Regions from separate parts of the Puerhibacterium sp. TATVAM-FAB25 genome, predicted to be linked through region 1. Evidence: riboswitches for the same ligand, from Rfam matches in the RefSeq annotation. Region 1 holds a riboswitch; the other holds the start of a gene.
What was found. A riboswitch is a leader RNA that binds a small molecule or an ion and turns the genes downstream of it on or off. The one in region 1 is predicted to bind FMN.
Positions count from the first base shown of each region.

Region 2: it holds a riboswitch for FMN, as region 1 does, so the genes downstream of both, pnuC (nicotinamide riboside transporter PnuC) here and ribD (bifunctional diaminohydroxyphosphoribosylaminopyrimidine deaminase/5-amino-6-(5-phosphoribosylamino)uracil reductase RibD) in region 1, are expected to answer to the same signal.

Region 1 covers NZ_JAXUAK010000001.1:196,419-211,016, reverse strand. Annotated here, with positions in the region: gene U5M74_RS00990 (HAD family hydrolase) at 1-235, shown strand, start outside; gene U5M74_RS00985 (D-alanyl-D-alanine carboxypeptidase family protein) at 278-1,126, opposite strand; gene fmt (methionyl-tRNA formyltransferase) at 1,313-2,260, shown strand; gene U5M74_RS00975 (RsmB/NOP family class I SAM-dependent RNA methyltransferase) at 2,257-3,774, shown strand; gene rpe (ribulose-phosphate 3-epimerase) at 3,806-4,468, shown strand; FMN riboswitch at 4,583-4,716, shown strand; gene ribD (bifunctional diaminohydroxyphosphoribosylaminopyrimidine deaminase/5-amino-6-(5-phosphoribosylamino)uracil reductase RibD) at 4,908-5,984, shown strand; gene U5M74_RS00960 (riboflavin synthase) at 5,985-6,701, shown strand; gene ribB (3,4-dihydroxy-2-butanone-4-phosphate synthase) at 6,698-8,023, shown strand; gene ribH (6,7-dimethyl-8-ribityllumazine synthase) at 8,020-8,490, shown strand; gene U5M74_RS00945 (phosphoribosyl-ATP diphosphatase) at 8,665-8,928, shown strand; gene hisG (ATP phosphoribosyltransferase) at 8,987-9,835, shown strand; gene U5M74_RS00935 (PH domain-containing protein) at 9,903-10,364, shown strand; gene U5M74_RS00930 (DEAD/DEAH box helicase) at 10,483-12,384, opposite strand; gene U5M74_RS00925 (CDP-alcohol phosphatidyltransferase family protein) at 12,737-13,354, shown strand; gene U5M74_RS00920 (DUF881 domain-containing protein) at 13,351-14,235, shown strand; gene U5M74_RS00915 (small basic family protein) at 14,312-14,598, shown strand, end outside.
Region 2 covers NZ_JAXUAK010000004.1:101,503-116,100, forward strand. Annotated here, with positions in the region: gene U5M74_RS05845 (SDR family oxidoreductase) at 1-665, opposite strand, end outside; gene U5M74_RS05850 (hypothetical protein) at 849-1,748, shown strand; gene U5M74_RS05855 (GntR family transcriptional regulator) at 1,745-2,134, shown strand; gene U5M74_RS05860 (GDSL-type esterase/lipase family protein) at 2,171-3,427, opposite strand; gene U5M74_RS05865 (glycosyltransferase 87 family protein) at 3,614-4,996, opposite strand; gene U5M74_RS05870 (Nramp family divalent metal transporter) at 5,312-6,559, shown strand; gene U5M74_RS05875 (acyl-CoA dehydrogenase family protein) at 6,681-7,928, shown strand; gene U5M74_RS05880 (NUDIX domain-containing protein) at 8,028-8,564, opposite strand; gene U5M74_RS05885 (GOLPH3/VPS74 family protein) at 8,571-9,323, opposite strand; gene ssuE (NADPH-dependent FMN reductase) at 9,799-10,347, shown strand; gene U5M74_RS05895 (Gfo/Idh/MocA family oxidoreductase) at 10,519-11,670, opposite strand; gene pnuC (nicotinamide riboside transporter PnuC) at 11,734-12,444, opposite strand; FMN riboswitch at 12,586-12,718, opposite strand; gene U5M74_RS05905 (TetR/AcrR family transcriptional regulator) at 12,806-13,573, opposite strand; gene U5M74_RS05910 (hypothetical protein) at 13,624-13,827, opposite strand; gene U5M74_RS05915 (disulfide bond formation protein DsbA) at 13,951-14,598, shown strand, end outside.

The sequences.
Region 1 (14,598 bases):
CGCCGCGACGTTCGACGTCGACCCCGCCCGGGCGGTGTTCGTCGACGACACGCCGGCCAACGTCGAGGCGGCCGCGGCCGTCGGCTTCCACGCGCTGCGCTTCACGACGACGGCGCGGCTGCGCGCGGACCTGCGCGCGCTGGGGGTGCCGGTGGACCGCGACGGGGTCCCCGGAGGCACCCCCGACGCCAGGACCCCCAGGGGAGCCGAGGACGGGGCCGGGCGCGGCCGGTAGGTGGGCGGCCGGTAGGAGGGCGCGGCCGGTAGGAGGGCGCGGTCAGTAGGAGGGCGCGGCCGGCAGGCCGAGGTACTCCTCGAGGCTGCGCGCCTCGGACGCGGTCAGGTCGGCGGCCGTGCGGGTCCCGACGTAGCGCAGGTGCCACGGCTCGGCCGTGTACCCGGTGACGGCCTCCTGACCCTCCTGGTAGCGCACCACGAAGCCGTAGGCGGGCGCGTGCTCGGCCAGCCAGGCGGCCTGCGGGGTGTCGCCGAAGCACCCGAACTCCCGGCACGTCCCGTCGCCGGCGAGCACGTCCAGCGCCAGGCCCGTCTGGTGCTCGGAGTGGCCCGGCCGCGCCGACTGCGTGTCGGCCACGTCCGGACCGAGCACGTCGGCCCAGTGGGCGTACGTGTCGACCTGCGTCTCGTACGATCGGAACCCGCTGCGCGGCAGGAGCGGCACGCCGGCGCGCGCGGCGTCCGCCAGCAGCCGCTCGGCCGCCGCCGCTGCGTCCTGGCGCAGCTCGACGTCGGTGCCGGCCACCGTCCGCAGGTGGCGCGGGGCGTAGTCGAGCGGCTCGAGAGGCCGCTGCTTGTTGACCACGACCAGGGTGCCGGCCGGCGTCACGGCCGGCTGCGGGGAGCGGGTCGGGGGAGCCTCGAGCGAGCCGGACCGCGTCGGGTCGGGGATTGCGACGGGGCCGTGCGGCACGTCGTGTGCCGTCGCCGTCAGGCCCGTGGGGGCCGCGGACGTCGCGGTCGACCTCGCGGTCGGGGACGTCGCGGTCGGGGACGTCGCGGCGGCCGGCAGCGCGGCGGCAGGCAGCAGTGCCGCGGCGAGCAGCACGACGACGGCGCGGCGGGGCGCGGTGGCGGCGGCGCGGCGGTGGCGGGCTCGGGTCGGCACGGTCGGTCCTGGGGCTCGTGGTCGGCGGGTGGTCGCTGCGGCCGGCGGGTGCGTGCCGCGGTGGCCCGTGGCCTGCGGCGACGGTCCGCGGACGGGCCGGCGTCGCGGCGTCGGCACCCACCGGGGGTGACCGTACCCGCCCGGCGCCGCGGAAGCCACAGCAGGAAGCGTCCGTAGAATCGGCGGGTGCGCCTCCTCTTCGCCGGAACCCCGCAGGCCGCCGTCCCGTCGTTGCAGGCGCTGGTCGCCTCGCGCCACGAGGTGGTCGCCGTGCTCACCCGCGCCGACGCCCCCGCGGGCCGCGGCCGCCGGCTCGTGCCGAGCCCGGTGCGCCTCGCCGCACAGGAGGCGGGCATCCCGGTCCTCACCGACCCGCCCCGCGGCGAGGAGTTCCTCGCCCGGCTGCGCGAGCTCGACGTCGACGCCGCTCCCGTCGTCGCCTACGGCCACCTGCTGCGGCCGGACGTGCTCGCGGTACCGCGCCACGGCTGGGTCAACCTCCACTTCTCCGTGCTGCCGGCCTGGCGCGGCGCCGCGCCCGTGCAGCGCGCCGTCATCGCCGGCGACGAGGTCACCGGCGCCACGACGTTCCTGCTGGACGAGGGCATGGACACCGGCCCGGTGCTCGGCACGCTCACGGAGACGGTCCGGGCGCGGGACACGGCCGGCGACCTGCTCGACCGGCTGGCCCAGGCCGGCGCCGGCCTGCTCGTGGCCAGCCTCGACGCCCTCGAGGACGGCAGCGCGCTCCCGCAGCCGCAGCCGGCCGACGGCGTCTCGGTCGCCCCGAAGCTCACCACCGCGGACGCCTTCGTCGACTTCCGTGCACCGGCGCTGGCGGTGGACCGGCTCGTGCGCGGGTGCACGCCCGCGCCGGGCGCCTGGACCACCCTGCCGGCGGACGACGGGCAGGCCCCGCGCCTCGGGCTCGGCCCGGTCACCCCGCGCCCCGACGTCACGGACCTCGCGCCGGGGGCACTGCGCGCCGGGAAGAAGGAGGTGCTCGTGGGCACCGTCACCCACGCCGTGCAGCTCGGGGACGTGCAGCCGGTCGGCAAGCGGCCCATGGCGGCAGCCGACTGGGCGCGCGGCGCCCGGCCCGCCGAGGGCACCGTGCTGGGGGCCGCCCGATGAGCGCGCGCGACGGCCGGCGGGACGGCGGCGACGAGCGGCGCGACGCCCGCGGCCGGCAGCGCGGTGCCGCGCGCGCCCGCGGCGAGCGCGGCCGCACGAGCCAGGCCCCGTCCGAGCGGCGGCGCGGCACGGACCCGGCCCGCACGGCCGCGTTCGACGTGCTGCGCGAGGTGGACGGCTCGGACGCCTACGCCAACCTGGTGCTGCCGCCGCTGCTGCGCGAGCGGCGCATCACCGGTCGTGACGCCGCCTTCGCCACCGAGCTGGCGTACGGCACCCTGCGCCTGCGCGGCCGGTACGACGCCGTGCTCGCCCGCTGCGTCGACCGCCCGCTGGAGCGGCTCGACCCGCCGCTGCTCGACGTGCTGCGCCTCGGCGCCCACCAGCTGCTCGGCATGCGCGTGCCGCAGCACGCCGCGGTCTCCGAGACCGTGGGCCTGGCGCGCGCCCGTGTCGGCGCCGGGCCGGCGCAGATGGTCAACGCCGTCCTGCGCCGGGTGGCGGCCACCGACCTGGACGGCTGGCTCGACCTGCTGCGGGCCGAGGCGCCCGACCCGGTCGCGGCCAGCGCCGCCGTCGGCTCGCACCCCGCGTGGATCGTGCGCGCCCTGCGCGAGGCGCTGGCCGGCGACGGCCGCGACGTGGGCGAGACGGACGACCTCCTCGCGGCGGACAACGCCGCGCCCCGCGTGACGCTCGTGGCCCGGCCCGGGCTCGTCGCGCCGGACGAGCTGACCGCGGACGCGTCCGGCGGCGTGCGGCTGGCAGCGGGCCGGTGGTCGCCGACGGCGTTCGTCCTGGAGTCCGGCGACCCCCTCGCGGTGCCCGCCGTGGCCGACGGCCGCGCCGGCGTCCAGGACGAGGGCTCCCAGCTCGTGGCGCTGGCGCTGGCGGCGGCGCCGCTGGACGGGCCCGACGCCCGCTGGCTGGACCTGTGCGCGGGCCCGGGCGGGAAGGCCGCGCTGCTGGCCGCCCTCGCCGCGCAGCGCGGCGCGCGTCTCGTGGCGAACGAGGTGGCACCGCACCGCGCCCGCCTGGTGCGCCAGGCGCTGCGGGCCGTGCCCGACGGCGTGGTCGAGGACGTGCGCACCGGCGACGGGCGCGACCTCGGCGCGCTCGAGCCGGGTGGGTTCGACCGCGTGATGGTGGACGCGCCGTGCACCGGCCTCGGCGCGCTGCGCCGACGCCCGGAGTCCCGGTGGCGCCGCACGCCCGCCGACCTGGCGCACCTGACCACGCTGCAGCGCGAGCTGCTCGCCTCGGCGCTCGACGCCGTCCGCGTCGGCGGGGTGGTGGCCTACGTCACGTGCTCGCCGCACCTGGCCGAGACCCGGCTGGTGGTCGACGACGTGCTGCGCCGCCGCGACGACGTCGAGCGCCTCGACGCGCGCGCCGCCGTCGGGGCGGCCACGGGCCGCGAGGTGCCGCTGGCCGACCGGACCGACGTACAGCTGTGGCCGCACGTGCACGGCACGGACGCGATGCACCTGAGCCTGCTGCGCCGGACGGCCTGAGCGGGCGGCACGCACGCCCTACCCTGGGGCCATGCCCGCTCGCATCGCCCCCAGCATCCTGTCCGCCGACTTCGTCAACCTCGAGCGCGACCTCGGCGCCATCGCCACCGCGGACTACGCGCACGTGGACGTCATGGACAACCACTTCGTGCCGAACCTCACCCTGGGGCTGCCGGTGTTCGAGCGGATCGCTCAGGTGTCGCCCGTGCCGATCGACGCGCACCTCATGATCGAGGACCCGGACCGCTGGGCACCGGGCTTCGCCGAGGCCGGTGCCGCGTCGGTCACCTTCCACGCGGAGGCCGCCACGGCGCCGGTCCGCCTGGCCCGCGAGCTGCGCGGCCGCGGCGTGCGCGCCGGCCTCGCGCTGCGCCCCGCGACGCCGATCGAGCCGTACCTCGACCTGCTGCCCGAGTTCGACATGATCCTCGTGATGACCGTCGAGCCCGGCTTCGGCGGGCAGTCGTTCATCGAGGGCACGCTGCCCAAGATCCGCCGCACGCGCGAGGCGGTCGGCGCCTCCGGCCAGGACGTGTGGATCCAGGTCGACGGCGGCATCTCGCGCGCCACGATCGAGCGGGCCGCCGACGCCGGCGCCGACGTCTTCGTGGCCGGCTCCGCCGTCTACGGCGCCGAGAACGTCCCCGACGAGATCGCCGCCCTGCGGGACCTCGCCGCCGCGCACGTCCACTGACGGACTCGGCTGGCGGTGTGCCGGCGTGCGGGGCGCCCGCCCCGCACGCCGGCACCCGTCCGAGGTGCCGGTTTGCCCTCGCCCCGGCGGGCGAGGCAGGATCTCGGGAGCACGAAGCATGCTCCGGGGGCGGTGAGATTCCGCACCGGCGGTGACAGCCCGCGACCCGCAGACCCGCAAGGGCGAGCGGTTGACCTGGTGGAACTCCAGGGCCGACGGTGAAAGTCCGGATGGGAGGAAGCATGCGCGGCGCGCGCACCCGTGCGCGCCGTGACGTCGTCGTACGCCCGCACGCGGGGCCCTCGGGCTGCCGCGCGCCCCGGGCGTCCGCCGTCGCCGTACCCCCGGAGCACCGACGCTCCGGAAGGACCCCGTGACCGGCACCCCGCCGACAGCCCCGCCGACAGCCCCGCCGACGTCGCTCGACGTCCCCGCGGCGATGGACCGCGCCCTCGAGCTGGCCCGCCGCGGCCCCGCCCACGGCCCCAACCCCCGCGTCGGCTGCGTCCTGCTCGCCGGCGCGGCGCCCGACGGTGTGCCCGGCGGTGCGCCCGACGGTGCGCCCGCCCGCGTGCTCGGGGAGGGCTACCACCGCGGCGCCGGCACGCCGCACGCGGAGGTCGCCGCCCTGGCGGACGCCGCCGCGCGCGGCCACGACGTCCGCGGCGCGACCGCCGTCGTCACCCTGGAGCCCTGCGCGCACACCGGCCGCACGGGCCCGTGCGCGCACGCCCTGGCCGAGGCGGGCGTGGCGCACGTGGTGCACGCCCTCGACGACCCGAACCCGGCCGCGGCCGGCGGCGCCGCGGTCCTGCGCGCCCGCGGCGTGCGCGTGACCGGCGGCGTGCGCGCCGCCGAGGCCGGCGAGCTGCTGCGCGTGTGGGCCACCGCGGCCGGGCGCGGCACGCCGTACGTCACGCTCAAGACCGCGACCAGCCTCGACGGGCGCGTGGCCGCGGCCGACGGCACGAGCCGGTGGATCACCGGCCCGCAGGCCCGAGCGCACGCCCACGCGGTGCGCGCGGAGGTCGACGCCGTCGCCGTGACGACCGGCACGGTGCTCGCCGACGACCCGGCGCTCACCGCCCGCCGCCCCGACGGGTCGCTCGCCGAGCACCAGCCGCTGCGGCTCGTCGTCGGGCGCCGCGACGTGCCCGGCGGCGCGCGGCTGCGCGGCCCGGGCGGCCCGCTGGTGCACGTGCGCAGCCACGCGGTCGCCGACCTGCTCGCCGCCGCCGCGGCGCACGAGGTGCGCCACCTCCTCGTCGAGGGCGGTCCCGCCTTCGCCGCCGCCCTGCTGGCCGCCGGCGCCGTGGACGAGCTGCACGCCTACCTCGCGCCCGTCGTCCTCGGCGCCGGCCCCGCGGCCGTCGGCGACCTCGGCGTGACCACCCTCGCCGCCGCGCCGCGGCTGCGCACCGCCCGCGTCGAGCGGCTCGGCGACGACGTCCTGCTCGTCGCGCGCCGCGACCCCGCCCCGCCCCCGGCCGCCGCCCCCACCGAAGGAGACAGCTGAATGTTCACCGGCATCGTCGAGGAGACCGGCCGCGTCCGGTCCCTCACCCACCCCGACGCCACGGCCGTCGACGCCGTCCTGGTCGTCGAGGCCGACGTCGCGAGCCGCGACGCGCACCCGGGCGACTCGATCGCCGTCGCCGGCGTGTGCCTCACCGTCACCGGCGTGGACGAGCACGGGGCGTTCGCGGTCGACGTCATGCCCGAGACGCTGCGGCGCACCAGCCTGGGCGCGCTGCGGCCCGGCTCCGCCGTCAACCTCGAGCGCGCCCTGCCCGCCGGCGGGCGGCTGGGCGGCCACGTCGTGCAGGGCCACGTCGACGGCACCGCCACGCTGCTGGCCCGCCGGCCGGGCCCGCGCTGGGACGAGCTGACGTTCGCCCTGCCCGCGGCGCTGGCCCCGTACGTCGCCACGAAGGGCTCGGTCACGCTCGACGGCGTCTCGCTCACCGTGGCCGCGCTCGGCCCGGTCGACGCGGCCGGCGCGGCCGGCGCGGCCGGTGGCGAGACGTTCACCGTGTGCCTCGTGCCCACCACGCTCGCGCGCACGACGCTCGGTGCCCTGCAGCCCGGCGACGCCGTGAACGTGGAGGTGGACGTGCTCGCCAAGTACGTCGAGCGGCTGCTCGCCCACGGGGCGGTGGCGGGGGCGACGGGCGCCGCCCCGGACGACGCGGCGGTGGACGCGGTGGTGGACGCGGCGGAGGTGGCCCGATGAGCGCCGTGGAGCAGGCCCTCGCCGCCCTAGGCGCCGGGCGCCCGGTGCTCGTGGCGGACGACGCGTCGCGCGAGAACGAGGTGGACGTCGTCGTCGCCGCGCAGGACGTCGACGCCGCGACGGTCGCGTGGGTGGTCCGGCACAGCTCCGGCTACCTCTGCGCGCCGATGCCCGCGGCCCGCGCCGACGCGCTCGACCTGCCGCTGATGGTCGTGAACAACGAGGACTCGTACCGCACCGCGTACACGGTGACGGTCGACGCCGCCGCGGGCGTGAGCACCGGGATCAGCGCGGCGGACCGCGCCCGCACCCTGCGGGTGCTCGCCGACCCGGCCGCCACCCCGGGCGACCTGATCCGGCCCGGGCACGTGCTGCCCCTGCGGGCCCGGCCCGGCGGCGTCCTGGAGCGCACCGGCCACACCGAGGCGGCCGTGGACCTGGTCCGGCTCGCCGGCCGGGGCGAGGTCGGCCTCATCGCCGAGCTCGTGCACGACGACGGCGACATGCTGCGCCTGGACGACGCCCGGCGGCTCGCCGCGGCGGAGGGCCTCGTGCTGATCACCGTCGCGGAGCTCGTCGCGTGGCGCCGCGAGCACGACCCGCTCGCGGCGGCGGGGGAGACGGCCGCGGCGGACGCCGGTCCGGTGGACGCCGACCGCGTCGAGCCGGTCGCCGAGGCGGCCCTGCCCACCCGGCACGGCACCTTCCGGCTGCATGCGTTCCGCGACCGTCGCACGGGCGCGGAGCACGTGGCCCTGGTGGCGGCGGCACCGCGCGGGCTCGCCGCCGCGCGGGCCGAGGCCGACGCCCACGCGCCGCTGGTGCGCGTGCACTCCGAGTGCCTCACCGGCGACGCGCTGGGCTCGCTGCGCTGCGACTGCGGGCCCCAGCTGGACGCCGCCCTCGGCCTGGTCGCCGAGCGCGGCGGCGCCGTCGTCTACCTCGGCGGCCACGAGGGCCGGGGGATCGGGCTGGCGGCCAAGGTCGCCGCCTACGCGCTGCAGGACGCGGGGCTGGACACCGTCGCGGCGAACGTCCACCTGGGCCTGCCGGTCGACGCGCGCGAGTACGGCGCGGCGGCGGCCGTCCTGCGGGCGCTCGGCCTCGGGCGCGTGACCCTGCTGACCAACAACCCGGACAAGGTGCAGGGACTGCGGCAGGCCGGCGTCGACGTCGCCGGCACCGCGCCCCTCGAGGTGGGGCTGAGCGCCCACAACCACCGGTACCTGCTGACCAAGAAGACTGCGATGGGCCACCGGCTGGCCCTCGCCGCGCCGGCCGACGGACGGCCGGCGCCGACGTTCGAGGAGGAGAGCGCATGAGCGGTGCAGGAGCGCCGACGATCACGGCGGACGGCGCGGGCCTGCGGGTCGTCGTCGTCGCGGCGAGCTGGCACGAGCGCGTCATGGACGGGCTGCTCGACGGCGCCCGGCGTGCGCTGCGGGAGGCCGGGGTGGGGGAGTGGCAGGAGCTGCGCGTCCCCGGCTCCTTCGAGCTGCCCGTGGCGGCCGCGCGCGCCGCAGCGGCCGGCGCGGACGCCGTCGTCGCCCTCGGCGTCGTGATCCGGGGCGGCACGCCGCACTTCGACTACGTCTGCTCGGCCGCCACCACGGGCCTCACCGACGTCAGCGTGCGCACCGGCGTGCCGGTCGGCTTCGGGGTCCTCACCTGCGACGACGACCAGCAGGCGCTCGACCGGGCCGGTCTGGCGGGCTCGAGCGAGGACAAGGGCCACGAGGCCGCGCAGGCCGCGGTCGCGACGGCGGTGACCCTCCGCGCCCTCGCCTGACGCTCGCCTGACGCCGGGTGTCAGTACCAGCGCACGCCCGAGCCTGCGCTGGTACTGACACGACAGAGTCCGGAAATTAATAGTGTGCCAAGCGGGAGAAGAACGCTGTGACCTCCGTCCCGACCGACGAACCGCAGCCCGGAGGGCAGGGGCGGCCCCACTAGGCTGGGGCCCGTGAAGACCTTCGACTCCCTGTTCGCCGAGCTCGCCGAGAAGTCCGTCACCCGCCCCGCCGGTTCCGGCACGGTCGCGGAGCTGGACGCCGGCGTCCATGCGATCGGGAAGAAGATCGTCGAGGAGGCGGCCGAGGTCTGGATGGCAGCCGAGCACGAGGGCGACGAGCGCACGGCGGAGGAGATCTCCCAGCTGCTCTACCACCTGCAGGTGCTCATGGTGGCCAAGGGCCTCACGCTCGAGGACGTCTACACCCACCTGTGAGCGGCGCCGACGCCGCACGCCCGCCGACCGCCTTCTCCACCCCAGCGAGGTTTCCCTGATGCTCCGCATCGCCGTGCCCAACAAGGGCTCCCTGTCCGAGCCCGCCGTCGCCATGCTCCGCGAGGCCGGCTACAAGCAGCGCCGGGACTCGCGCGAGCTGGTGCTCGCCGACCCGGACAACGACGTCGAGTTCTTCTTCCTGCGGCCCCGCGACGTGGCCGTCTACGTCGGCTCCGGCACGGTCGACGCGGGCGTGACCGGCCGCGACCTGCTGCTCGACTCCGGCGCGGACGCCGTCGAGCACCTGCCGCTCGGCTTCGCCCGCTCCACGTTCCGCTTCGCCGCACCCGCCGGGACCGTGGCCGACGTGGCCGGGATCGCCGGGCGCCGCGTCGCCTCGTCGTACACCACGCTCGTGCGCGACCACCTGGCCGCGCGCGGCGTCGAGCCGGCCGCCGTCGTCCACCTGGACGGCGCCGTGGAGAGCTCCGTGCAGCTCGGCGTGGCGGACGTGATCGCCGACGTCGTGGAGACCGGCACGACGCTGCGCGCCGCGGGCCTGGAGGTCTTCGGCGAGCCGATCCTGCGCTCCGAGGCCGTGCTCATCCGCCGCGCCGACGCGCCCGAGCCCGCCGGGCTCAGCGTGCTCACGCGCCGCCTCCAGGGTGTCATCACCGCCCGTGAGTACGTGCTGATGGACTTCGACGTGCGCAACGACCACGTCGACGCCGCCGTGGCGATCACCCCCGGCTTCGAGTCGCCGACCGTCTCGCCGCTGCACGACCGCGACTGGTCGGCGGTGCGGGTCCTCGTGCCGCGCAAGGACATGAACCGGATCATGGACGCCCTCTACGACGTCGGCGCCCGCGGCATCCTCGTGACGTCGATCCTGGCCAGCCGGCTCTGACCGGTGCTGACAGGCGCTGACGGGCGGCGCGCTGTCGAGCCCGTCGCGCGCGTGGCAGCGTGACGGCATGACGCACGACGCGCGCTACCGGACGTTCCGTCCGCGCTGGGGCCAGGTCACGGCCTGGGCCGTCGGGGTCGTCGCCGTCGGCGGCAGCGCGCTCGTGGCGTTCCTGTCCCGCGGGCCGCTCGGCACCGCCGTGGGCAGCCGGCTGTCGTTCGCGCTGTTCGCCGCCGCGGCGGCGTGGCTCCTGTGGCGCCTCGGCGGCGTGCACGCGCGCCCGAGCCCGCAGGGGCTCGTCGTGCGCAACGTGGTGCGCACCCGCCGGCTGGAGTGGGCGGAGATCCTCGCCGTGCGGTTCGGGGTCAACGACCCGTGGGTGCGGCTCGACCTGGCCGACGGCGGCACGATCGCCGTGATGGGCATCCAGCGCGCGGACGGCGAGCACGGCATGGCCGAGGCGCGCCGCCTGGTCGCCCTCGTGCAGGAGCACGGCGAGGCGTCCGAGCCCGGGGGGAGGCGTCCCTGACCGCCAGCCGCGCGCCGCGCGGCCGGCGGGCGGCTCCGAGCGTCTCCCGACAGACGGCAGCGGGCCCCGACCCTGGGGAGGGTCGGGGCCCGCTGCCGTCCGTCGGCCTCGCGCTCGCTCAGTAGTCGCGGTGCTGGCGCGGCCCGCGCTCCGTGCGCGGCGCACGGTTGTCGCGGAACCCTTCCCGGAACCCGTCACGCACGCCCTCGCGGCGCGGGGCGCGGTGCTCGGGGGCGCCACGGTCGACGGCGATGCGCAGGGACTTGCCGGCCACCCGCGCGCGGCCGAGCCGGTCGAGCTGGGCCTCGCTCAGCGGCGTGGTGATGTCGACCAGCGAGAACGACCCGAAGATGTCGATCTTGCCGACGTCGGAGCCGGTCAGGCCGCCCTCGCCGGTGAGCGCCCCGACGATCCCGCCGGGGTTGACGCCGTGGGAGTGGCCGACGGCGACGCGGTAGCGGGTGCCGGCCGCGGGGCGGCGGAGGCCGCGGGGGCGGTCGTCGTCCGAGCGGGCCGGGCCGCGCCGGTCCCGGTCGAAGCGGTCACCGCGGGCGCCGCGGCCGTCGGTGGCCTCGTGCCGACGGGTCTCCCGCGCGGTGCGGGCGGCGCGGGCCTCGCGCTGCTCGCGCTCGTACTCCTCCTGCTCGGCACGCTGGCGGGGGCCGTCGTCGCCGACCGCCAGGGCCAGGAGCGTCGCGGCGAGCTCGACGGGGTCGGCGCCGCCGTCGACGCGGGCCTGGACGAGCTCGGTGTACAGGTCCAGGCGGCCCGCGGCCTGGCGCTCCGGCGCGGCGTCGAGGAGACGACCGGCCTTGTGCGCGGAGACGTCGCGGGGGGAGGGGACCGCGACCTCCTCGAGGGAGGCCTTGATCGTCGCCTCGATGTGCTTGAGCTTGCCGCGCTCGTGCGGGGTCACGAAGGAGACGGCGTGGCCGGTGCGCCCCGCGCGGCCGGTACGGCCGATGCGGTGGACGTAGGCCTCCGGCTCGCGGGGGATGTCGAAGTTGACGACCAGGCCGATGCGGTCGACGTCGAGGCCGCGGGCGGCGACGTCGGTGGCGACCAGCACGTCGAGGGCGCCCGAGCGCAGGCGCTCGACGATCTTCTCGCGCTCCTTCTGGGCGACGTCGCCGGAGATCGTCGCGGCGGAGACGCCGCGCTCGATCAGGGCGGCGCCCACCTCCTCGGCGGCCGAGCGGGTCCGGGTGAACACGATGGCGGCGTCGGCGTCGGAGGTGGCCAGCACGCGCACGAGCGCGCCGGTCTTGTGGCGGAACGGCACGATCGCGTACGTCTGGCGCACCGAGGCGACGGTGGACGACTGGCGGGCCACGGTGATGGCGACCGGGTCGGTCAGGTGGTTCTCGGCCACGGCGCGGATGGCCGGCGGCATCGTCGCGGAGAACAGGGCGACCTGGCGGCGCGCGGGCGCCTTGCCGAAGATCTGGTCGACGTCCTCGGCGAAGCCCATGCGCAGCATCTCGTCGGCCTCGTCCAGCACGAGGTACCGCACGGCGTCGAGGCTCAGGGCCCCGCGCTCCATGTGGTCCATGACGCGGCCGGGCGTGCCGACGACGACGTGGACGCCGTCGCGCAGCGCGCGCTGCTGCGGCACGTAGGGGGCGCCGCCGTAGACGGGCAGGACGCGCACGCCGGGCAGGTGGCTGGCGAAGGACTCGATCGCCTCGGCGACCTGCATCGCCAGCTCGCGGGTCGGGGTGAGCACGAGGGCCTGGACCTGGTGGAGGTCGGGGTCGACCGCGGCCAGCAGCGGCAGACCGAAGGCGGCCGTCTTGCCGGTGCCGGTCTGGGCCACGCCGGTGATGTCGCGGCCGGACAGCAGGGCGGGGATCGCCTGGGCCTGGATGGCCGAGGGGGTGGTGAAGCCGAGGTCGGCGACGGCGGCCGCGAGCGCCGGGGGGAGCCCGAGCTGGTCGAAGCGGGGGGTCTCGGCGGCGGGGGTCGTCGCGGCCGAGGTGGTCTCGGCGTCGGCGGGCAGGGTCGTGGCAGCGCTGGGCATAGGTGGGTGCACCGTTCGGTCGGGAGTGGCGGGAGTCCTGCACGGTCGGCGGCACGGGCCGCCGGGTGCGTCGCCAGATCCCGAGACACAGACACACGAACCAGCGCGTGACCCGGGCTGCCAGGGGCAGGAGCCGGGTGCGGGGCGCACGAATGCGGGACGGAGCGACGAACTCCAAGGGGGTGAGGTCCCATCGTACGCCCCGGGCACCCGCACCGGTCGTGCCGCGCCGGTGAGGTCCGTCACCGGCGCACGCCGCGAGCGCGGGGCCCGACGGGCGCGGACGTGCTGCGTAGGATGACGATGCCGGGCGCGGTGCGCCCGCGGACGCGTGGAGACGAGGACGGTGGGCGTGCAGCGAGGGCAGGAGGTCAGCTCCTCGGTCCTGACCGTCCCCAACCTCATCAGCCTGCTGCGGCTGGCGCTGGTGCCGGTGTTCGCGGTGCTGATCGTCTCGGGCCACGACGTGTGGGCCTTGGTGGTCCTGGCGGTGTCCGGCTTCACCGACTGGCTCGACGGCGTGCTGGCGCGCCGCCTGCGCCAGGTGAGCAAGCTGGGCGAGATGCTGGACCCGGCCGCCGACCGCCTCTTCATCTTCGTCACGCTGGCGGGGCTGGCGTGGCGCGGCGTCGTGCCGCTGTGGGTGCTGGTGGTCATCGTGGCCCGCGACGCCCTGCTCGCGCTGCTCGTGGTGCTGCTGGGTCGCCGCGGCTACGGTCCACTGCCGGTGAGCTTCGTCGGCAAGGCCGGCACGTTCGCGCTCCTGTACGCCTTCCCGCTGCTGCTGCTGGCCGAGATGCCCGGAGCCGTCGGCGCGGTGGCCCACGTGGCCGGCTGGGCCTTCACCTGGTGGGGCGTGGGCCTGTACTGGCTCGCCGGCTGGCAGTACCTCCGCCAGGCGCGCCGGCTCCTCGGTGCGGGGGCGCACGACGACGGCGGCGGCACGCCGGGACGGTGGGAGCAGCGATGACGCCGCCCTCCGCGCCCCCGGCCGGGAAGCGCCGCCGCCCGGACGAGTCGATGACGCTCCTCATCGAGGTGATGGAGCGCCCCCTGGACCCGGGGTACGCGGAGGCGGCGCAGCGCCGCCGGGAGGCCGCCGCCGTGGGCGGCACGGCGCGCCGCCCGGTCACCCGGGTGGTGCTCGTGGTCCTCGCCGTCCTGCTGGGCCTGACGACGGCGGTGGCCGCCCGCCAGCTGCGAGCGCCGCAGCCCGCGGTGTCCGAGGCGCGTGCCGTGCTCGAGCAGCAGATCACCGAGCGCAACGCCGAGGTGGCCGGGCTGCAGGACGACTCCGAGCGGCTGTCGGCCGAGATCGCGGACCTGCAACGCACCGCGCTCGCCACCCAGGACCCGCAGATCCTGGAGAGCATCCGCCTCGACGAGGCGGTCAACGGCACCGCGCCCGTCGCGGGGCCCGGCCTCGTCGTCTCGCTCACCGACGGCGGCGGGGGGCTGTCGGGCGACGGCGAGGGGGACGCCCGCGTGCGGGACACCGACCTGCAGGCCGTCGTCCACGCGCTGTGGGCCGCGGGGGCCGAGGCGGTCAGCGTCGACGACCAGCGACTGACCATGACGTCCGCGGTGCGCAACGCCGGCGACGCCGTGCTGGTCGACCTGGTCCCGCTCAGCGGCCCGACCTACGTGGTGCGGGCCGTCGGCGACCCGGACGCCATGCAGACCGCCTGGGCCCGCTCCGAGGTGCCCACGTACCTGCAGGTGCTCGGCTCGCAGTACGGCATCTCCTCCAGCGTGGTGGCCCAGTCCGGGCTGGAGCTGCCGGGCGCGGGCGCGCAGACGCTGCGGTACGCCCAGCCGGTAGGCTCCGAGGCCGGGAGCGCGAGCCCGTGAGCCCCACGGCCCGTCCCCTGGCCACCGGTCGCCCTGTGGCCACGGACCGTGCGGAGAGTCAGGAGTTGATCGTCGGATGATCGCCGTCGTCGGCCTCGTCATCGGGGTGGTCGCGGGGCTGCTGCTGGAGCCCACGGTGCCCGTCGCGCTCCAGCCCTACCTGCCCATCGCCGTGGTCGCCGCGCTGGACGCCCTGTTCGGCGCGTTCCGGGCCATGCTCGACGGGCTGTTCGACGACAAGGTCTTCGTGGTCTCGTTCCTGTCGAACGTGCTGGTGGCCGCGTTCATCGTGTTCCTCGGCGACCAGCTCGGCGTCGGCTCCCAGCTGTCCACCGCCGTCGTCGTGGTGCTCGGCATCCGCAT
Region 2 (14,598 bases), on a different contig from region 1:
TCCTGGCCCGTCAGCGGGATCTGCCCCTCCGGGAACTCGGCCGGCACGCCGAGGTCCTCGGTGTTCCGCTGCTCGGTGTTGTCGTCGATCTCGGTGTCGATCGCGCCGGGGCACACGGAGTTGACCCGCACGCCGCGCGGGCCGAGCTCGACGGCGGCCATGCGCGCGAACGCCACCTGGCCGGCCTTGCTCGTCGCGTAGGCGGACGCGCCGGAGTTGCTGAACGTGCGGGTGCCGTTGATCGACGCGACGACCACGACCGCGCCGCCCTGCCGCACGAGCAGCGGCAGGGCGTACCTCACGGTGAGGAACGTGCCGGTGAGGTTGGTGGAGATCGTGCTGTCCCACTCCTCCGGCTCCAGCTCCTCGAGCGGTGCCCAGACGCCGTTGACGCCGGCGTTCGCGACGACGGCGTCGAGCCGGCCGAGCTCCTGCTCGACGCGGTCGATCACGTCGCGCACCGCGGCGGCGTCCGCGACGTCCGCGGCCACCGGGAGCGCCTTGCCGCCGTCACGGCGGATCTCCTCCGCGACGTCGTCCGCGCTCTCCTGCCGGTGCCCGAGCGCGACCACCGTGGCGCCCTCGCGCGCGAGGCGCACCGCCGTGGCGCGCCCGATCCCCGACCCCGCGCCCGTGACCAGCGCGACCTTGCCCTCCATCGTCATGGTGCCCCCTCGTGCTCTCGGCGCTTCTCTCGGCGCCGTCGACGCTAACGACGGCGCCGGGGCCACGCGCGCGGAGCGGCGGTGCGGCGGTGCGAGGCGGGCGGTCTCTGGGCCGCCGACGCGTTGCCGACGCATCCCGACGCATGGTTCAATGAGTCAACACATTGATTCATTGGAGGCATGATGGCGGCACTCGCCCTGTTGGTCGTGGCACTGGTCGTCGCCCTGGTGGCGATCGTGGTGCTGCTGGTGCAGACCGCGCGCCACCGGCCGGCGGCCACGACCGACGCGGTGCTCGAGTCCGCGCGCCGACACGAGGCGCTGGTCTCGACGTGCGCGGCCGTGGCCGCCGTCGGCGTCGTGATGGTGGTCTGGCAGGTCGAGCTCGGCATCCCGCGGGACCTCGGCGAGGTGGCCCGCTTCACCTCGCCGTTCCTCGGCGCCGTCGTCCTCTGCGTCGCGCGCGGCGTCGGCGAGCGGTTCTGGCCGCGGCCCACCGGGTCGGTGCGGCGGGCTCCGCTCGCGCGGCGGACCGTGGTCGGCGTCGCCGGCCGGCGCCTGCCGGTGCTCGCCGCCACGGTCGCGCTCGGGATCGTCGCCGTCGTCGTCTACGGCGTCACCAGCACCGACGACGGCCGCGCCGTCGCCAAGGAGTCGGTGCTGGGTCCGGACGGCTCGGTCGTCGAGTGGGGGCAGTCGGGCCCGTACCCGGGCTGGGTCTTCGGCATCCCGGTCGGCCTCGCCCTGGCGGTCGTCCTCGCGGCGACCGTGGCCGCCCTCCGGGTCATCACCCGTCGCCCGGCCCTGGCGGTGGTGCCGGCCGAGCAGGACGACGCCGTGCGCCGCACGAGCGCCGCCCGGCTCCTGGCCGGCGTCCAGGCCTGGACCGGTGGCGCGCTGGCGCTGATGATGCTCACCGCCGCCGTCGCGCTGCTGAGCGCCGGGCACCCGGTGGCCGCGGCCTCCTCCGCCGTCGTCGGCCTGGCGACCGGCCTCGGGTCGGTGGTGGTGGCCGTGACGGCGCTCCCCGCCCGCCCCGTCGCCGGCCGGCCCCTGCCCGAGACGGTCGGGGGCGGGGCGTGACCACGGAGCTGCGGGTCGACCTCGACGCGGCGACGCCCGTCTACGAGCAGGTCCGCGCGCAGGTGGCGGCGCTCGTGGCGGTCGGCGCGCTGCGCCCCGGCGACCGCCTGCCCGCCTCCCGCGACCTCGCCCGCGACCTGGGCGTCGCCGTCGGCACGGTCCAGCGGGCGTACCGCGAGCTCGAGGCGCAGGGCGTCGTGCGGTCGCGCCGCCGCGCGGGGACCGTGATCACCGAGGACGTGTCCGCCGCCCGGCGCGCCGCCGAGGCGGTCGCGGCCACGCTGCTCGACGACGTGCGCAGCGTCGTCCGCAAGGCCCGCGAGCTGGGGGTCGACGACGCCGAGCTGCTGACGCTCGTGCGCGGGGCGCTGGCCGAGCGGCCCTGACGCCGTCGGTGCCTCCGCCGCCGGCGTCGGGTGCCGCTAGGCCGCCGGCCGCGGCGCGGACCCGTCGAGCGCCGGCGCGTCGACGACGGGCAGCCGCCCGCCACGGATCTCCACCGGGCGCGGGGCCGGCGCGCGGCGCCGGGCACGGGCGTCGTCGACGACGGCGCGCACCAGCCCCGGCACGAAGTCGCGGCCGCGCCGCACGCACCAGGGCAGCCCGGCGAGCGCGAGCCACGCGAGCTGCGCGCCGGTCGACGGCGCCGCCGGGCCGGGCGCCATCGCGCCGAGCAGCTCCCGCGCCTCGGCGATCGCCCGGGCCCGCGTGTCAGCACGAGCGCTGGCCATGCCCCGCGCTCGTGCTGACACCAGCCCGCGCCCCACGGGCGTGTCAGCACCAGCGCCGGCCATGCCCTGCGCTGGTGCTGACAACGGGGCCTCGGCAGCCGGAGCCGCAGCCGCCGCCGGCGCCGCAGCCGCCGGGAGCTCGGGCAGCACGATCACGCCGGCCCGGTCGAGCGCCACGGCCGCCACCGCCGCCAGCGCCCGGTGCCCGGCCGGGGAGGGGTGCACCCGGTCGGCGTGCCAGGCCGCGCGCCCGGCCAGCCGCGCGGCGTCGCCCACGTCGACGACCACCACGCCGCCGCGGCCCCGTCCGTCGTCGATGCCCGGGCCCCGGTCGGTCCCGGGGGCGGCGCGCGACGCCCGCAGCGCGCCCAGCTCCGAGACCGTGCCCGGCCGCGACGCCCGCGCCACGGCGTCGACCACCGCGTTGACCGCGGCCACCCGGTCCCGCATGACCCGGCGCACCACCGGCGGCATCACCTCGAACAGCCCGATCGCGGGCAGCCGCGCCAGCACCACCGTGGCCCCGACGTCGCGCAGGGCGGTGACGGCGGTGGACAGGTCGCGCGCCACGGCGTGGGCGGAGAAGTCGGAGCGCAGCACGTCGTTGCCGCCGACGACGACGGTCGCGACGTCGGGCAGCAGCGCCAGCGCCTGCGGCAGCTGCTCGGCGACGACGTCGCGGGCGCGGGCGCCGTCGCTCGCGAGGTTGACGAAGCGGGAGGCGCCGGCCAGCTCGGCGAGCCGCCCTGCCCAGCCGATGGACGGCGGCACGGCCCGGTCCACGCAGTCGCCCACCCCGCGGGTGATCGAGTCGCCGAGGGCGACGACGACGGGCCCGTCGCCACGATCGGCTGCCGGCGCGGAGGCGCGCACGGGCCGGCCCGCGGCGCTCGCGCTGCCGCGCTCGCGCGGCAGCGCGAGCGACTCGGCGACGATCGCGACCCTCACGCCGTCAGGACACCCGCGGCGGGTGACCGGCGGGCGGCGGCGCCGCGTCGTGTCGAGGAAGGGCCGACGAAGGTTGGCCGAACAACGGCGGAACGCCGGGCCAACCGGGCCGGCGGCGCGCGGCCGCGGGGCGTCGCCCGCCGGCCCGCCGGGCGTCGTCGCCGTCAGCCGCCCCGCCGGTCGCCGTCAGCCGTGCGCGGCGGCCACCTCCACGCGCGGGCGCCGGCTGGCGGCCAGCACCCCGAGCCGCCACAGCGCCCCGGCCAGCAGCACCACCAGCCCGGCGTTGCGCAGCGCCGCGGCGACGACCATCCACGGCTCGCCGGCGAGGAATTCCCCGTACGCGACGGGGTAGAGGACCTGGGTGCCGAGCGCCACGAGCAGCATCCCGGCCGCGGGCGGCGACCACACGTGCCGCGCGCCCGGCCCGGCGAGCACCAGTGCCGCCGCGACGGGCGGGCCGATCCAGGCGATGAACTGTGGCGAGCCGACCTTGTTGAACACGATGAGGGCCAGCAGCTCCGCCGCCGCGGCGAGCAGGAGCACGTCCGCGGCGAGGTCCGGCCGGCGTCGGGCGGCCATCCACGCCAGCGCGGCCACGGCCAGCACCGCCACGGGCAGCAGGCCGTCCAGCGCGGAGGCGACCTGCCGGGCGGCGTCGCCCTGCACCTCGTAGGTGTAGATGACGTCGTTGTAGGCGATCCGCACGGTCGGGTCCCACAGCCGCGCCACGCTGAACCAGGTGGCCGCCACGGACTCGGCCTGCAGCGTCCGTGCCTCCTGCTGGCCGAACACGCTCCACGCGCGCTCGCCGGCTCCGCCGAGCAGCGCCAGGCCCACCACCGCCACGCTGACCAGCGCGCCCGGGACGACGACCTCGCGCAGCAGGTCGCGCCCGCGCCGCGCGGTCGCGGCCAGGGCGACGACGACGGCGCCCGGCGCGATCTTGATCCACGCGCCGAGCGTGGCCACCGCCGCCGCGACCGCCGGGCGGGGGCCCGCCCACAGCAGCGCGAGCACGATGATCGGGGCGACGACGCCGTCGAGCCGGCCCAGGAAGATGGGTCCCAGCGCGACGAGGAACAGCAGCCACCACCACGCGGCCACCCGCCCGCGCGGCGCCGAGCGGGCCAGCCGCCACACGGCCACGGCGTCGAGCGCGACGACGAGCGCCGTCCACACCACCTCGTAGCCCAGCGTGGAGACCGTCACGAGCGCGGGCAGCGTCACGGGGACCAGCGCGGCGGCCGGGTAGACCCAGTCGTAGTCGAGCACCGGCCACTGGCCGGTCGACAGGCCGTTGCGGGCCCACCACTCGTAGAGCGTGACGTCCCCGTAGATCTGGCCGCGCCACGACACCGCGTCCAGCACCAGCCACAGGTGCGCCAGCACGAAGCCGGCGGCGAGCGCCGGGCCGGACAGGACGGCGCGCTCCAGCGCCGCGCGCGGGCCGGCGGGCCGGGCGGCGGCGCCGGGCGTCACGGTGCGCCGGACGGTGTCGCGCTCGGTGTCGCGCTCGGTGTCGCGCTCGGTGTCGCGCTCGGTGTCGCGCGGGGGCTCGGGGGGCACGGCCACATGGTGTCAGACGCCGCTGCGGCGCTGCCGTGAGCCCGCCGAGATAGAGAGCCATCTTGCCGAGATAGAGAGGTCCGGGGCCTCTCTATCTCGGCGCGCGGCCTCTCTATCTCGGCGGCTGGAGTGAGCAGGCCGGCACAGGTTTCGGATAACCGAAACCTGTGCCAGGATCGGTGTCCACGCAGGTGACGAGGGTGCCGCTGGAGGGGGTCGCAGGTGAGCCAGGCTGCCGCGCACGAGGGTGTCGAGGCCGCGCCGGGACGGGGCGCGCCGCGGCTGCCGAAGGGCGGCCCGACGTCGGTGGCGCGCATGCGGGTCGTCGCTCTGCTCGGCCCGGCGTTCGTCGCGGCCATCGCCTACGTCGACCCCGGCAACGTGGCGGCCAACCTCACCGCCGGCGCACGGTACGGCTACCTGCTCGTGTGGGTGCTCGTGGCGGCGAACGTCATGGCCGTGCTCGTGCAGTACCTGTCCGCCAAGCTCGGCGTGGTCACCGGCCGCTCGCTGCCCGAGGTGCTGGGGGAGCGGCTGCCGCGCCCGGCACGCCTGGCGTACTGGGGGCAGGCGGAGGTGGTCGCCGCGGCCACCGACCTGGCGGAGGTCATCGGCGGCGCGATCGCGCTGTACCTGCTGTTCGGCGTGCCGCTCGTGGTCGGCGGCCTCATCACCGGCGTCGTCTCCCTGGTGCTGCTGGCGCTGCAGGCGCGCCACGGGCAGCGGGCGTTCGAGCAGGTCGTCACCGCCATGCTCGCCGTGCTCGCGATCGGCTTCTGCGCCGGCCTGCTCTTCGCGCCGCCCGACGCCGGCAGCGTGCTCGGCGGGCTCGTGCCGCGCCTGGAGGGCGCGGACTCGCTGCTGCTCGCGGCCTCGATGCTCGGCGCCACGGTGATGCCGCACGCCATCTATCTGCACTCCTCGCTGGCCCGCGACCGCGTCGCGTACGACGTCGCGCAGCGCCGCCGGCAGGGCCTGCCACCCGAGCTCGCCCGCGGCGCGTCCACCCGGCGCCTGCTGACGGCCACCCGGTGGGACGTGGTGCTCGCCCTGGTGCTGGCCGGTGGCGTCAACATCGGGATGCTGCTGCTCGCGGCGTCGGCGCTGCACGGCACGGGCGTCGCCGGCACGGACACCATCGAGGGCGCGCACGCGGCGATCACCGCCGCGCTCGGCCCGGCCGTCGGCCTGCTGTTCGGGATCGGGCTGCTGTGCTCGGGCCTGGCCTCGACGTCGGTGGGCGCCTACGCCGGCGCCGAGATCATGGCGGGCCTGCTCAATGTGCGGGTGCCGCTGCTCGGCCGGCGGCTGGTGACGCTGGTCCCGGCGGTGCTGCTGCTGGCCACAGGGCTGTCGCCCACGTGGATGCTCGTGGTGAGCCAGGTGGTGCTGAGCTTCGGGATCCCGTTCGCGATGATCCCGCTGGTGGTCCTGACCCGGCGCCGCGACCTGCTCGGGGAGCACCGCAACGCGCTCGGCACCCAGGTGCTCGCGGGGCTGGTCGCGGGCGTCATCGTGGTGCTCAACGTGACGCTGCTCGTGCTGACGTTCGCGGGCGCCTGACGCGGCGCACCGCCCCGGCGGCCGGCGCGCCGCCGTTGATACGCGGTATCGCTTGACGTGAGACGCCGTTGCGGAGAAGCATGAGAGGGACGCAGCAGCCCCTCGACGAAGCGGAGCACCGATGACCGCCGCCCGGCCCCCGATCATGCCCGGGGTCACCGCCCCCGACTACGACGTCTCCCAGCCCCTCGACGTCGACTACCTCGGCGCGTTCGCCGACGTCACGCCCGAGGAGCAGGCCCACCGGCTCGCGGTGCGCCAGTTCGTGCAGGCGGAGGTGCTGCCGGTCATCGACGGCTACTGGGAGCGCGCCGAGGTGCCGTTCGACCTCGTCAAGCGGATGGCCGACCTCGACCTCCTGCGCGACGGCGTCGACGTGCCCGGCCGCCCGCGCATCTCGCTCATGGCCGAGGGCCTGGCCAGCATGGAGATGTCCCGGGGCGACGGCTCGGTCGCCACGATCTGCGGCGTGCAGGGCGGCCTGGCGCTGCGCTCGATCGTGCTGCACGGCTCGCCCGAGCAGGTGGAGCGGTACGCCGAGCCGATGGCGCGCGGGGAGGTGCTGGGCGCGTTCGCGCTCACCGAGCCCACCCACGGGTCGGACTCGGTGTCGCTCGAGACCACGGCACGGCGCACGGTGCGCGACGGCGTCGAGGGCTACGTCATCGACGGCGAGAAGAAGTGGATCGGGTTCGGATCGTGCGGCCACATCGCCGTGGTGTGGGCCCGGCTGGTCGGCGAGGGCGGCGACGGCCAGGTGCACGGCTTCGTCGTGCCGCAGGACGCGCCCGGTTACCGCGCCACCACCATCGAGGGCAAGGCGTCGCTGCGGGCGATCTGGCAGGCGCACATCGTGCTCGACGACGTCTTCGTGCCCGCCGAAGCGGCGCTGCCGGGCGCGACGTCGTTCAGGGCGACCTCGGAGGTGCTGTTCGCCACCCGCCTCGGCGTCGCCTGGTCCGCCGTCGGGCACGCCACGGCCTGCTACGAGGCGGCCGTGCAGTACGTGGGCCAGCGCATCCAGTTCGGCCGGCCGCTGGCCGCCAGCCAGCTCGTCCAGGAGCGGCTGGCGCGGATGCTGGCCACGCTCACCCAGATGCAGCTGCTCGTGGCGCAGACGACGCGGCTGGCCGAGCGCGGCGCGCTCAGCGGCCCGCAGGCCTCGCTCGCGAAGCTCACCTGCACCCGCGGTGCGCGCGAGGTGGCGTCGACCGCCCGGGACATGCTCGGCGGCAACGGCATCCTGCTGGGCAACCGGGTGGCGCGGCACTTCGCGGACATCGAGGCGCTGCACACCTACGAGGGCACCGAGTCGATGAACGCCCTCATCGTGGGCCGCGACATCACGGGCGTCTCGGCGTTCGTCTGACCGGCGCTCCCCGACGCTCCCTCGGCACCTCCTTCGCCGCCCCTTCCTCGCCGTTCCGGGTCCCTGACGGTCCGAGACAGACCCCTCTGTCTCGGACCGTCAGGGACCCGGAACGCGTCCGTCCGCGGCCGGGTCGACAACCGGACGGGCGGCCAGGTGGGCGGCCAGCCGGTCGACGAGCTCGGCCTGCGCGCTGACGATCACCCGCCGCGCGTCGTCGGGCGCGAACCACGCGGCGCGGTCGATCTCCGGCACCTGCAGCCGCCGCCCGGAGCGCGGCGGCCACTCGATCTCGACGAGGTTGCTCCGCACGTCCGTGAGGTCGACGCCGGGTGGCGCCTCGCGCGCCCACGCGAGCACGCGCTTGCCGCTGCGCTGGCGTACCGCGCCGAGCTCGACGTCGGGCACGGGCGGCTCGGGCAGCGCGACGCCCAGCTCCTCGGCGGCCTCCCGCAGCGCGGCGCCGTGCGGGGGCTCGCCGTCCTCGAGCTCGCCCTTGGGGATGGTCCACGCGCCGGCGTCCTTGCGCGCCCAGAACGGACCGCCCATGTGGGCGAGGAGCACCTCGAAGCCGGCGCCGCCGTCCGCCGTCCCGGTCCGGCGGTACAGCAGCAGGCCCGCGCTCGTCGTCGCCACGGCGCCTCAGCTCGTGGCCGGCACTGTCGTGGTCACCATGACGGCGGCGGCGAGCGCCGCCTGCATCGCCACCTGCGCGGCCACGGCCGCCGCGACGCCGTCGGCCACCCACGCCGACGCGGCGAGCTCGTCCACCCGCGCCTCGGCGCGCCTGCGGTCCGGCTTGGCCACGAGCCGCGACACGAACCCCGAGCCCTTGAGCAGCGCGGCCAGCGCCGCCGTGCGCGGGTCGGGGGTGAGCCCGTCCACCAGCACCGCGGTCAGCCGCCGCCGCAGCGCGGCCTCGTGCGCCTGCTCCTCCGCGGGCCAGCGCGTCGTCGGGAAGATCGCGAGCACCTTGCGCTCCTCGCGGCGCAGCACGCCGCGGTCCGCCAGCGCATGCAGCAGCCGCTCGCGCGCGCCGCGCGAGAGCGGCTCGACGAGGTCCTTGGCGCGCCGCGGCTTCTCGGCGACGACGGCGAGGGCCGCGTCCAGCGCCGGGTGGCCGGTGGGGGAGGGGTCGCGCACGACGACGGTCGCCCGGGCAGCCTCCTTGGCCGGGTCGGGGGCGCGGCCGCCCGGCAGCGTGCCGACCGGTGTCCCACCGGCACCCTCACCGGCACCCTCGCCGGCACCCTCGACGGCGACGTCGACGCGCCCGGCCATGGCCAGCTCCACCAGCAGGGCGCCCCCGAGCCGGTAGTCGAGGTTGGCGAGGCCGGACTCGGCGCCCGACTCGTCGTCGTACGCGAGCAGCAGCAGGTCCTCCGCGATGAGCATGGTTCGACACTGCGCCCGGCGGCCGTGTGCGGCAAGCCCGCCAGGCCGTCTCACGTGAGTCCATAGAGCGAGACGATTGCCTGACCGTATCGTGGACGCCCCCTTGTCCACCTCGTGGCGCGGCTGCGAGGGTCGTCGCCATGACCAGCACCCGACTGCAGACCGTGCCGTACGACGCCCCCGTCGTCGGCACGGTGATGTGCCTGTCGGCGTGCCGCGACATGTGTTGTCGCTGACCCGTCGCCGCTGACGGTCCGCCGCCCCGCGCCGCGCGCCACCCCGGACCCGCCCCGGACCAGTGCCGGACCAGTGCCGGACCAGTGCCGCCGGCCGTCGCCTGCGGTCGACCCGTCGTCGTCCCGCCCGCCGCGGCGCTGTGCCCGCCCACCTCCGCGTCCGTCCACGGCCGCGCCTGCCCGGGCCGCCCTGCCTGCCGCCGCACCGCCCTACCTCGTACCGCCCCGAAGGAGCACCCATGGCCTCCGTCCTCGTCCTCGCCGGCAGCCCGTCGGCCCGGTCCCGCACCACCTCGCTGGCCGCCCACGTCGGCGACGAGCTCGCCGCCGAGGGCCACGACGTCGCGCTGCTGCACCTGCGCTCGCTGCCGGCCGAGGCGCTGCTGCACGCCGACACCTCCGACCCGCTGATCGCCGACGCCGTCGAGCAGGTCCGCGCCGCCGACGCGCTCGTCGTGGCCACCCCCGTGTACAAGGCCGCCTACTCCGGGCTGCTCAAGGTGTTCCTCGACCTGCTGCCGCAGGGCGCGCTGCGCGACAAGGTGGTGCTCCCGCTGGCCACCGGCGGCACCGTGGCGCACGTCCTGGCGCTCGACTACGCGCTGCGCCCGGTGCTCGTGTCGCTCGGCGCCGCGCACGTGACGCCCGGCCGGTTCGTGCTGGACACCCACATCGACCACACCTCGGGCGGCCCGGTGCTGCCCGACACCGGGGCGCGCGACTGCGTCGCCCGCACCACGGCGGCGTTCCGCACGGCGCTCGACGCCGTCGTGCCGGCCTACGCCTGACGCGCGTCCGCCTCGTCGCGGCACGGTCCCGACGTCTCGACGCTGCGGACCGCTGCTCCGTCCGTTCGGTGATCCGTGGGCAGATCGGCGACCCGGATCACCGATCTGCCCACGAATCACCGAACAGACCGAGGGGCGAGGCGACCGCTGGGCGCGGCGACGTCGTCCGCGTCAGCGGCCGCGACAGCCCTTGCCGTCGGCCCACTCCTGGCGCACGGCGCGCACGGGCGCCCCGCCGGCGGCGGCCTCGCGCACGACCAGCTGCAGGTACTGGTCCTGCGCGGCCTCGGCCACCTCGTACGGCGACGGCCCGCCGGCGAGCACATGGGTCGCGGTGCGGGCCAGCAGGTGGGCGATGCCGAGGTCCTCGTCGGCGAGCCGCGCCGGCCGGAACGGGTTGCGGTACGCCCACCCGCCGTCGAGCAGGTAGCCGCGCAGGAACAGCCCCTCGTGGGAGCCCGCGCCGCCGGCCGCCACCCGCTCGAGCCGCGCCACGCGCGGCTGCCCGTCGTCGCCCACGTGGCGCACGACGTCGTCGCGCAGCTCGCCGCGCTCGCCCCGCAGCAGCACGGCGGGGGAGCGGACCCACGAGCGGTACTGCACGTCGTCGAAGTCGTAGACGCCGAGCCGGTCGCCGTAGTCGAGCCAGGCGAGCGCGTGCACGGTGTCCACGGGCGCGAGGTCGGCCGGGTCGGCGTACCGGGACGGGCTCGGCAGCACCCGCCGGGCGTCGCGGCGGGCCGTGACCAGCGGCTCGGCGAAGCCGACGCCGAGCGCCCGGCGCAGCACCGACAGCCCGTGGTAGTCGTGCGCCACGGCCACGTGGGCGTCGGTCACCGTGCCCAGCCGGCCGGAGGCGGCGACCCCGAGCTGCGCCGAGACGAGCGGCTCGAGGTGGTACTGCTCGGCCACGTGCACGCACGCGCCGTCCTCCACCCGCCGGTGCAGGGCGAGCAGCTCGGGCACCGTCCCGGCCGCGGGCGTCTCGAGGAGGGCAGGCACGCCGGCGTCGGCCAGCGCGGCCACCACCTGCTGCGCGGGGCCGGCCGGCACGGTCACGACGACGACGTCGGGCGCGGGCCGCTCGCGCGACCCGGCCAGCAGCCCGTCGAGGTCGGGGTGCGCCGCGAGGCCGTGGCCGGACAGGAGCTCGCGGTCGGCGGCGTTGCGCGCGGTCACGCCCACGACGTCGAACCACTCCGGCAGCGCCGCCATGACGCGCAGCATGGTCCGGGCGCGGAAGCCCGAGCCGACGACGCCGACGCGCGCCGGGCGCGGCAGCGCGGGGTCGCGCGGGGCGCGCTCGAGGAAGAGGTCGCTCACGGGCCCGACCCTACGGAGGGGCCGCCGCGCGCGCCCGGGAGGGCCGCGTCGAGCCGCCGCGCATCAGGCCGGGCTGACCGCCGCGGCGCCGGCACGCTCGCGGGCGTTGACCCGCCGCCACACGAAGAACCCGATGAGCGTGAACACGCCGTAGAACACGTACATCGCGGCGGAGGCCCAGTACCCGGCGCTCAGCAGCAGCGGCACGCCGACCAGGTCGACCGCCACCCAGATCAGCCAGAACTCGACCCAGCCCTTGGCCATGCCGTAGGTGGCCAGCAGCGAGCCCATGAAGATCCACGCGTCGGCCCACACCGGCTCGTACGAGCCGAGCGCCCGGAACAGCGGCGTCAGCGCGAGCGTGCCGCCGACCAGCGCGGCCACGAGGCCCCCGCGCGCCGGCCACGAGGCCCAGCGCGGGTGCACGGCGGCGCCGTCGTCGGCGGGCACGGTGCCGTCCGCGCGCACCTCGAGGTTCTGCCGGCGCGTGTTCCGCCACTGCACCCAGCCGTACACGCTCACCACGATGAACATCACCTGGCGGCCGGCCTGGCCGAGCATGTCGGGCAGCGGGGAGCCGCCGAACCACGAGCCCAGGAACACCGTGAACAGCAGCACGTTGCCCACGATCCCCACGGGCCAGGCCCACACCTTGCGGCGCATGCCGCCCAGCGCGGAGGCCAGGCCGAACACGTTGCCGATCACCTCGCGCCACAGCAGCGTCTGACCGCCGACCTTGAAGGTGGCGTCGAACAGCCAGTCGATGACGTTCATCTCGATCCTCTCCTCGGGCACCGGTGCCCGGGGAGCGACGAGGGGAGGGGTCGACGGCGCCGCCACGGCCGCCTGCGGGCGGCCCGGCACGCCACGACCGGCGGCGGCGTCACCGCGCAGGCCGACGGCCGCGGGCGCGCCGCACGTGCTTCCTCCCATCCGGACTTTGACCGTCGGCCCTGGAGTTCCACCAGGTCAACCGCTCTCCCGAGGGAGGAGCGGGTCGCGGGCTGTCACCGCCGGTTCGGAGTTTCACCGACCCCGGAGCACGTCGTGCGTGTCTTGCTCAGGAACAAGGATGCCACGCCCCGCGGCTATTCCCGCGAGGCGTCTCGGCCACCGGCGTCGGGCGCCGCGCCGCTCAGGACAGCGCGTCGCGCACGGCGCGGGCGACGTCGTCGGGCCGCGTGCCCGACTCCAGCACCGCGACGACGACGCGCGCCCCGGACCCACCGGACACCGTCACCGGCAGCGGCGCCGCGGCGGCGCGCCCGTCCCGGCCGGACAGGTCCGCCGTGGCGGTGGCGCGCAGGTCGGCGAACGCCTCGTCGAGCTCGGGCCCCAGGTCCTGGTCGGGGTTGCGCAGCCAGCGGCGCAGGAACGCGTTGTGCACGGCGACGACGCCGGCGGAGAAGGCGATCGACTGGGTGGTCGAGGAGCGGTCGGGCCGCAGCGTGTCGCGTAGGTACCGCGTGAAGGCCCGCTCGTAGCGGTGGGTGGTGACCAGCTCCCGGTCGCGCAGCGCGGGCACCTGCCGCAGCAGGCGGTAGCGCGCCAGCGACGTCTCGCGCTGGCCCACGTGGTGGTCGAACACCAGCCGGGCGGCGCGGCACACCTCGATGTACGGGTCCACGGCGGAGTCCCAGGTCACGCGGCCGGTCGGCGCGTCGCCGTCCTCGCGGGCGTCCGGACCGGTCTCGGCGAGCATCAGCACCACCTGCTCGAGCAGCAGCTCGTGGTCGGCGAAGACCACGTCCTCCTTGGAGCCGTAGCGGCGGAAGAAGGTGGCGCGGCTCACCTGGGCCGCGTCGGCGATCTCCTCGACCGTGGTCTGCTCGTAGCCCTTGCGAGAGAACAGCTCGATCGCGACGTCGACGGCCTGCGCGTGCGTGTGCGACGTCCGGGCCATGCGCCCGAGGCTAGCGCGTGCGGCCCGCGGCCGGGACAGCGGGAGCCGGCTCAGCGGCGCGGCTGGTCGAACCCGGCCTCGCGGCCGCGCCGGCGGTCGCGCTGCAGCCAGCGCAGCTCGCGCACGGCGACGCCCACGGCCAGCACGCACGGCAGCCACGCCCACACGCGGCCGCGCAGGGCGGCGAAGAGGAAGACGAGGGCGACGACGGCGGCGCCGACCACGGTCGCCACGCTCTTCCAGCGGATCCCCACGGCCGCGAGCCTACGGGAGAGGAGGCCCGAGCGCGGGGGCCGGAGCACGATGGCTGGACGAGGTGGCCCGAGCGATGCGGGCCAGCGGGAGAACGGGGCGCGGGGCGCGAGTAGGGTCGCGCCGTGACCACCGAGACCGCGACCACGACCGCCCCCGTCCGGCCCGACGACGTCGTCCCCGTCGTCGACGTCTACGTCGACCCGCTGTGCCCGTTCGCCTGGATCACCTCCCGGTGGGCCCTCGAGGTGGCCGCCCAGCGGCCCGTCGAGCTGACGTTCCGGCTGATGAGCCTGTACCTGCTCAACGAGGGCCGCGACCTGCCCGCCGACTACCGCGAGCGGATCGACGGCTCGCGCGGCATCGGCCGCGTCGCCGCCGCCGTGCAGACGGACCACGGGCCCGAGGCGTTCTCCGCCTTCTACACCGCCGCCGGCACGCGCATCCACGCCGGCGGCCGCACCGACCTCGACGCCGTCGCGCGCGAGGCGCTCGCCGAGGCCGGCCTGCCCGCCGAGCTCGCGGACGCCGCGACGTCGGACGCCTACGACGCCGCCCTCGCCGCCTCCCACGAGGCCGGCATGAAGCCGGTCGGCGAGGACGTCGGCACCCCGACCCTCCACGTCGACGGCGTCGCCTTCTTCGGGCCGGTGCTGACCCGCGTCCCGCGCGGCGAGGACGCGCTGCGCGTGTTCGACGGCGCGCTGGCGCTCGCGTCGTTCCCGCACTTCTTCGAGCTGAAGCGCAGCCGCACCGAGTCGCCCGCGTTCGAC